DNA from 3 places in the Aminobacter sp. P9b genome. Region 2 is predicted to be linked to each of the others. Evidence: predicted binding sites of a transcription regulator. Region 2 holds the regulator's gene; each other region holds the start of a gene.
What was found. The regulator LexA, encoded in region 2, represses DNA repair genes until DNA is damaged. The targets are predictions, from matches to a motif close to TGTTCNNNNTGTGTTCNG.
Positions count from the first base shown of each region.

Region 1: a site for LexA is predicted at 819-836, ahead of WHT83_RS10785 (PA0069 family radical SAM protein). Genes of this name have one in related genera too.
Region 3: a site for LexA is predicted at 1,238-1,255, ahead of WHT83_RS04585 (YifB family Mg chelatase-like AAA ATPase). Genes of this name have one in related genera too.

Region 1 covers NZ_CP150082.1:2,189,354-2,191,619, forward strand. Annotated here, with positions in the region: gene WHT83_RS10785 (PA0069 family radical SAM protein) at 1-746, opposite strand, end outside; gene WHT83_RS10790 (glycosyl transferase family 2) at 894-1,418, shown strand; gene WHT83_RS10795 (hypothetical protein) at 1,551-1,955, shown strand; gene WHT83_RS10800 (helix-turn-helix transcriptional regulator) at 2,043-2,266, shown strand, end outside.
Region 2 covers NZ_CP150082.1:3,475,187-3,477,452, forward strand. Annotated here, with positions in the region: gene WHT83_RS17100 (porin) at 1-760, shown strand, start outside; gene lexA (transcriptional repressor LexA) at 1,007-1,723, shown strand; gene WHT83_RS17110 (ComEC/Rec2 family competence protein) at 1,760-2,266, opposite strand, start outside.
Region 3 covers NZ_CP150082.1:918,048-920,313, forward strand. Annotated here, with positions in the region: gene WHT83_RS04585 (YifB family Mg chelatase-like AAA ATPase) at 1-1,151, opposite strand, end outside; gene WHT83_RS04590 (diguanylate cyclase domain-containing protein) at 1,367-2,266, shown strand, end outside.

The sequences.
Region 1 (2,266 bases), 1.3 Mb from region 2:
TCCGACAGTTGCCGGATCGCCTCAAGCCGCTTGGTCGGTGTTGCCGCACGCGGCTCCATGGTGCGGGCCAGCATGCGATCGAGCGTTGTGACCGACAGCGCCACCTTGGCCAGGCCTTTCTCGGCCATGCGGCTCAGGATATCGATGTCTCTGACAACCATCGCCGACTTGGTGACGATGCCGACAGGGTGATTGCGCGCTTCCAGGACTTCGAGGACCTCGCGCATGATGCGCCAGTGCTTTTCGATCGGCTGATAGGGGTCGGTGTTGGTGCCGATGGCGATCGTGCGCGGCTGGTAGCCGTCCTTCGACAGCTCGCGGTCGAGCAGCCGCGCAGCATCGGGCTTGGCGAACAGCTTGGACTCGAAGTCGAGCCCGGCAGAGAGACCCATATAGCTGTGCGTCGGCCTGGCGAAGCAATAGACGCAGCCATGCTCGCAGCCGCGATAGGGATTGATCGAGCGGTCGAAGGAAATGTCGGGCGATTCGTTGCGCGTGATGATGGTGCGCGGCTTCTCGACCTGCACTTCGGTCTTGAACGGCGGCAGCTCCTCGATGGTGCTCCAGCCGTCGTCGAAGACCTGGCGGCTGACCGGCTCGTAGCGACCGGAAGGATTGACGCCGGCACCGCGGCCGCGCCTGCGCTCGTGGTTGATGCGCAGGCCGCTTTCCTCGATCATGGCATTGGCCATCCCGGCTCCGCCGCCCTTGAAGGCAGCAATATCGGCACGCGCAATGGGTTCCATTTCACTGTCTCCCGAAGGGAAAGGCGCCGTCCGTCGATTCGTCCAGCATGAAACTATTCCTATTTCCGAAATGAGAACAAAGCAAGAACTTTGTCGGCCTGGCTGCAAAACTGGCGCTCCGGCCGGCTTTCGGATATGCGGCTAGGGATGTTGAGCGTTCTGATCGAAACCAAAGACGACGAGGAGGGGCTGGCGCGTACGCTGGCCTCGCTGGTCGGCGCCGCCGTAGAGGGCGTGGTGCGCGAGGTGATCGTCTGCGACCTCGGTTCGGCCGACCAGACGCACTATGTCGCCGAGCATGCCGGCTGCGCCTATTTGGCCAGCGGCGGCATCAAGGCCGGCATCGCGCAGGCCAGGAGCGACTGGCTGCTGCTGATCGAGCCCGGTGCCCGCTTGGCCGAAGGCTGGACCGAAGATGCGGTGCGCCACGTCGGCCGGCTGACGATGGCCGCGCGCTTCACGCGGTCAAGGTCAAGCAACCGGCCGTTCTGGGCGCGTGTGACCTCACGACCACGGGCGCTGGAGCAGGGGCTTATCATCACCAGGAAGCAGGCGGCGGTGCAGGCGCGCAACGGCGCCGATGCCGAAGGCATAGCGCGCGGGCTGGCGGTGAAGACGCTCGACGCCGAGATCGTGGTTGCCCAGAAGGGCAATGATTCCTCCCGCCGGTAGCACGTGACGGCTGAACTGCGGAGTTGTATCTCCATTCAGCAGGTCTTTTCGCGCATCCCTCCCGTTTGGGAACTGTAGGCGATCCCCCGAAAAGGTAACGTTCCAAAGTTCTTGGGACTGGTGGGCTGTCTCATGTTTTTCAGTGACGTTGGCGATGAGGCACAGCAGGCGCTGTGGAGGCTGCGTCAGTTGCTTTCATTGTGCGTATTGAAGATTGGCAGTGACCTATCGGTTTCAAACGAGAATGCGAAAAATAAGCCAATCTTGATTTCAAGGTGTGCCACCATGTCTTCGCAGTTTGGAAGGTTGGCAATTTTGACCTTGGCGGCCAGGCGGGATACTATGCGAGAAAGGCCGCCTCGAAATCTGCCGGAGAAGAAATCGGGCAATTTCCGTCTGTTACTGCAGGCTTGTTGCGCAAGCGCCAAGGCGTTGGTACGCAAGCCGCGGGTTTTAGACGCGGTGGGTTGCGTGTCCGGTGAGCGAAAAGGTCTTTCAGGACTTGCGCAAGGATCGGCTGGCGCATCCGACGATTGAACAAATGCTGCGTGTCGCTCCCTGGCGCAGGCGTTTCCTGTGCCGGGTCGACCATGCAGGCCTTCGCCGGAGGGGGCGGCGAAAGGCATGATGGCAAAGCGGAATCTGGATGGCTTCCTGGATCGTCTCTATGAGGCGGCGATCGATGCATCGTGCTGGCCCGCTGCGCTCGCCGAAGCGGTTGACCTGTTTGAATCCCGCAGTGCGCAGATCGGTCACTTGAGCCTCGTCGACCAGCGGCTGTCGTTCGTCATCAGCCACGGCTACGACATCACCCCGGAACGGATCAGGAGCTACGAGGAACTGATGGG
Region 2 (2,266 bases):
GCAGACCGAGTTCGGCACTCTGCGGGCCTATATGCAGGTCAACTTCGACTACGACAGGGGCGGCGCAATCTGGAATTACGAAGATATTTCCGGAACTGGCAGTGCCATGTACATCAACCATGCCTATCTCGAGCTTGGCGGCTTCAGGGCAGGCATGACGGATTCGGTTTTCTCGACGTTCACCGACTACGCTGGAGACGTCATCAACGATTGGTTGCTGGGCTTCGGTCCTTTCCGCACCCAGCAGATTTCCTACACCTATACCGGCCCACTCGGGTTCGCCGCCACGATCGCTCTCGAAACGGGGTCCGGAACGAACGCTGTCGAAGATTACGTCCCGAACGTCGTCGCCGGCGGCTCGTTCACCCAGGGCTGGGGCAAGGTCGCCACGGTTGCCGCCTATGACAGCCGCAACGATGTGTGGGCAGGCAAGGCGCGGGTCGACGTCGATGTGACGGACACCATTTCGCTGTTTGGCATGGTCGGCTACAAGTCGGAGGCAGACACCCGCAACTACTACGGCAACTGGGGCGGTTCCTGGGCCGTCTGGGGCGGCGGTTCGGCCAAATTTGGCGAAAAGACACGCTTCAACGCACAACTCGCCTACGACGACGACAGCAATCTCGTGGCGGTCGCCAATGTGGCCTACACTCTGGTTGAGAACTTCGTCGTCACTCCCGAACTCGTCTATGCGGACAATCTGGACGATGCCGGCGACGGCTCTGTGAGCGGGTTCCTGCGCCTCCAGGCCTCATTCTAAACAGAAGACGGGGAGCAACTGCTCCCCGTCTTCGACAAGCAATTCTGGCGGGCGTCGTCGCGGCGCCCTGACCGCCCTCCGAGCCCAAAGGCCGTTCCAGCAATACGGAAAATTCAGCCTGCACGCTACGCAGGGCTTCGCCGCCGGCGTCGGCCCCTTCAGGAAATATAAACAGTTGCAGAACACAACTGGAACAGATAGCGTTTGTTCCGGGTTTGTTTTTCTTTTGATTCCTCAGGGGTGGCCATGCTGACGCGCAAACAACACGAGCTTCTGCTGTTCATTCACGAGCGGCTGAAGGAAGCAGGCATCCCGCCATCCTTCGACGAAATGAAGGAGGCGTTGGACCTCGCCTCCAAATCCGGCATCCATCGGCTGATCACGGCGCTCGAGGAGCGTGGTTTCATCCGCCGCCTGCCCAACCGGGCACGTGCGCTTGAAGTGCTGCGCCTGCCCGATTCGATCGCGCCCGGCCTCAACGCGGCACGAAAGTTCTCGCCGAGCGTCATCGAGGGCAGCCTTGGCCGTAAACCGGAGCCATCGCGATCGTTCTCGCACGGCAATGACGACGACGTCGGCGCGGCGGTCACCATACCGGTCATGGGGCGCATCGCCGCCGGTGTGCCGATCGACGCGATCCAGCACAAGACTCATTCGATTTCGGTGCCGCCGGATATGATCATGGGCGGCGAGCATTATGCGCTCGAGGTCAAGGGCGATTCGATGATCGAGGCCGGCATCTTCGACGGCGACACGGTCGTCATCCGCAGTTCCAATACCGCCAATCCCGGCGAGATCATCGTCGCATTGGTCGATGACGAGGAAGCAACCCTCAAGCGCTTCCGCCGCAAGGGCGCCTCGATCGCCCTGGAAGCCGCCAATCCGGCCTATGAAACCCGTATCTTCGGGCCTGACCGGGTCAAGGTGCAGGGTAAGCTCGTCGGGCTGATCCGCCGCTACTGATCCTTGCATGCATGTCGGGAGCGCATTGCGCGCGACCTACTGAGCTGGCGTTGCCGGCTCCGGTGCGCCCTGACGTTTACTTTCCCGCCGATAGGGCGGCAGTCCCCTCGCCTCGCGGGAGAATTCTCGTTGCGCATGCCAGGGCCGGTATGGCGTGGCCACAGCGTGGCGGATGTCGACCTGCTGAGGAACGCCTCCCCCGCCAGGCGTCAGGAATATCGCCGCACTTCCCAAGCGTGCCAATTCACGGCTGGTGAGAACGATCGCAGCTGAGTGCGTACACACGTTGACTGCAGTGGCGTCGTTGACGACAAGAAGGTCAGCGGTGGCACAGGCGCGCCTGGCGGCTACCGCGCTTTCTGCATGAGCAACCTGCACGCCCGAGGGGTGCTCGACGAGACACAAGCCGTCGGCGCAGGAAAAGGCAGTGCCACTGCCGGAAGGGCTTGCGACGCCTGGGCTGGTCGCATTGTTCCGCTTGCTCTGGTTCGCCGGCCCCAGGCGCGTGGGGCCGACCACGTCCTCGGTCACCAAGGCACGTTT
Region 3 (2,266 bases), 2.4 Mb from region 2:
CGCAGGTCGATGCGATCGAGCAGCGGGCCGGAGATACGCGCCTGATAGTCGGACTGGCAGCGCGTGCCGCGCAGGCATCGGTAGCCGGGCTCGCCGGCCATGCCGCAGCGGCACGGGTTCATCGCCGCGACCAGCTGGATCCGTGCCGGATAGGTGATGCGGTGGTTGACCCGGGCGATCATGCATTCGCCGGTTTCGAGCGGCTGGCGCAGCGAATCGAGCACCTGCGGCGAAAACTCGGGGAATTCGTCGAGAAACAGCACGCCGTGATGGGCGAGCGACACCTCGCCGGGCCGCGCCCGCAAGCCGCCGCCGACCATCGCCGCCATCGAGGCGGAATGGTGCGGCGCACGGAATGGCCGCCGGTCCGTGAGCTTGCCCTCGGCCAGTTCGCCGGCGACCGAGGCGATCATCGAGACTTCGAGCAGTTCCTTGGGCGAAAGCGGCGGCAGGATGGAGGGCAGGCGCGCCGCCAGCATCGACTTGCCGGCACCGGGAGGACCGACGAACAGCAGGTTGTGGCCGCCGGCCGCTGCCACCTCGAGCGCGCGCCTGGCGCTTTCCTGGCCCTTGACGTCGGCAAGATCCGCGATGCCGGTGGCCGGCGCGCGGATGCCGGCTTCGGGCCGCGAAAGCACCTGCGTGCCGCGAAAATGGTTGGCAATCGCAATCAGGCTGCGCGGCGCCAGGATGTCGATGCTGGCGCCGGCCCAGGCGGCTTCCGGCCCGCTGGCCGCCGGGCAGATCAGCCCCTTGCCCTCGGCATTGGCGCCGATGGCCGCCGGCAGCGCACCCGCAACCGCCGAGATCGTGCCGTCGAGCGACAGTTCGCCGAGCACGACATAGGCGGCGAGCGCGTCGCCCGGCAACGCACCAAGTGCTGCCATCAGGCCGAGCGCGATGGGAAGATCGTAGTGGCTGCCCTCCTTGGGCAGGTCGGCGGGTGCGAGATTGACGGTGACCTTCTTGGCCGGCATCGACAGACCCGAGGCATGCAGCGCCGCCTGCACACGTTCGCGGCTTTCGGCCACCGCCTTGTCGGGCAGGCCGACGATCTGCATGCCGACCTTCCCCGGCGCGACCATCACCTGCACGTCGACGGGAACCGCCTCTATGCCCTGGAATGCAACAGTGCGCACGCGCGAAACCATGCTGCCCCCTCCGCCCGGCTGCCCTAAACGCACGATCAGGTCGCGGACGATTTCTTGAAAGACAAGCATAGATCACATGCTGATGCAAGAACATTTAAAGAACATCGGTGGCAGTTGCTTGCGCTCACTCGAATGCCGGTAAAGCGCGCGGTGCCGGGCGCCGGATAGGGAATCTTAAATGCTTGTGTGCGAATATAAGGCGCATCAAAGAGAAGGTGATCGACCTCGCCATGCGCCACAGGCTGCCTATGCGAAAAGTCGGACGGCCGGGCGCCCTTTCGCGCCGCGGCGCGGCCAGGATCGCGGAACTCGAGGCGCGTCTGGCGGCGCAGGCGACGCTGATCCGCGAGCAGGCCGCCTCGCTTGCACACAGCCAGAAGATCTTCGACAGGTCCTCGGCAGCCGCCCGCATCGGCGTCTGGCAATGCAACCTCGCCGACCAGGCGCTGGTATGGACCGACGTCGTCTACGACATCTTCGATCTACCGCGCGGGTCGGCGCTCGAACGCCAGGAAATCGTCACGTGCTATACGCCGGAGTCGGCGGCGGAGCTCCATGTCAGGCGCAGCCAGGCGATCGCGGAGCGCACCGGCTTCTGCCTGGACGCCGAGATCATCACGGCCAAGGGCAATCGCCGCTGGATCCGCATCACCGCATGCGTCGAGTGCGAGGACGGCGTCGCCGTGCGCATCTTCGGCCTGAAGCAGGACATCACCGAAGAGAAGATACTCGCCGACCAGACGCGCTATCTCGCCGAGATCGACGTCATGACCGGGCTTGCCAATCGCAGCCAGTTCCAGTCGAAGCTGGCGGCATGGACCGAGCTGTGTGCCGAGCACCCCGCCCCCGGCGCGCTGCTTCTGCTCGACCTCGACGGCTTCAAGCAGATCAACGATACCTTCGGCCATGTCGTCGGCGACGAGTGCCTCAGAGAGGTGGGCCGGCGGCTCGAGAGCGCCTGTAGCGGCGCGCAACTCGTTTCGCGCATCGGCGGCGACGAATTTGCCGTGCTGTCGGGGCCGAACCTCGACCTGCAGGCGATTTCGGCGCTTGCGCTTGCAATCATCGAAAGGCTCGGCCAGCCGATAGATCACTGCGGCACCCCGCTCAGGCTC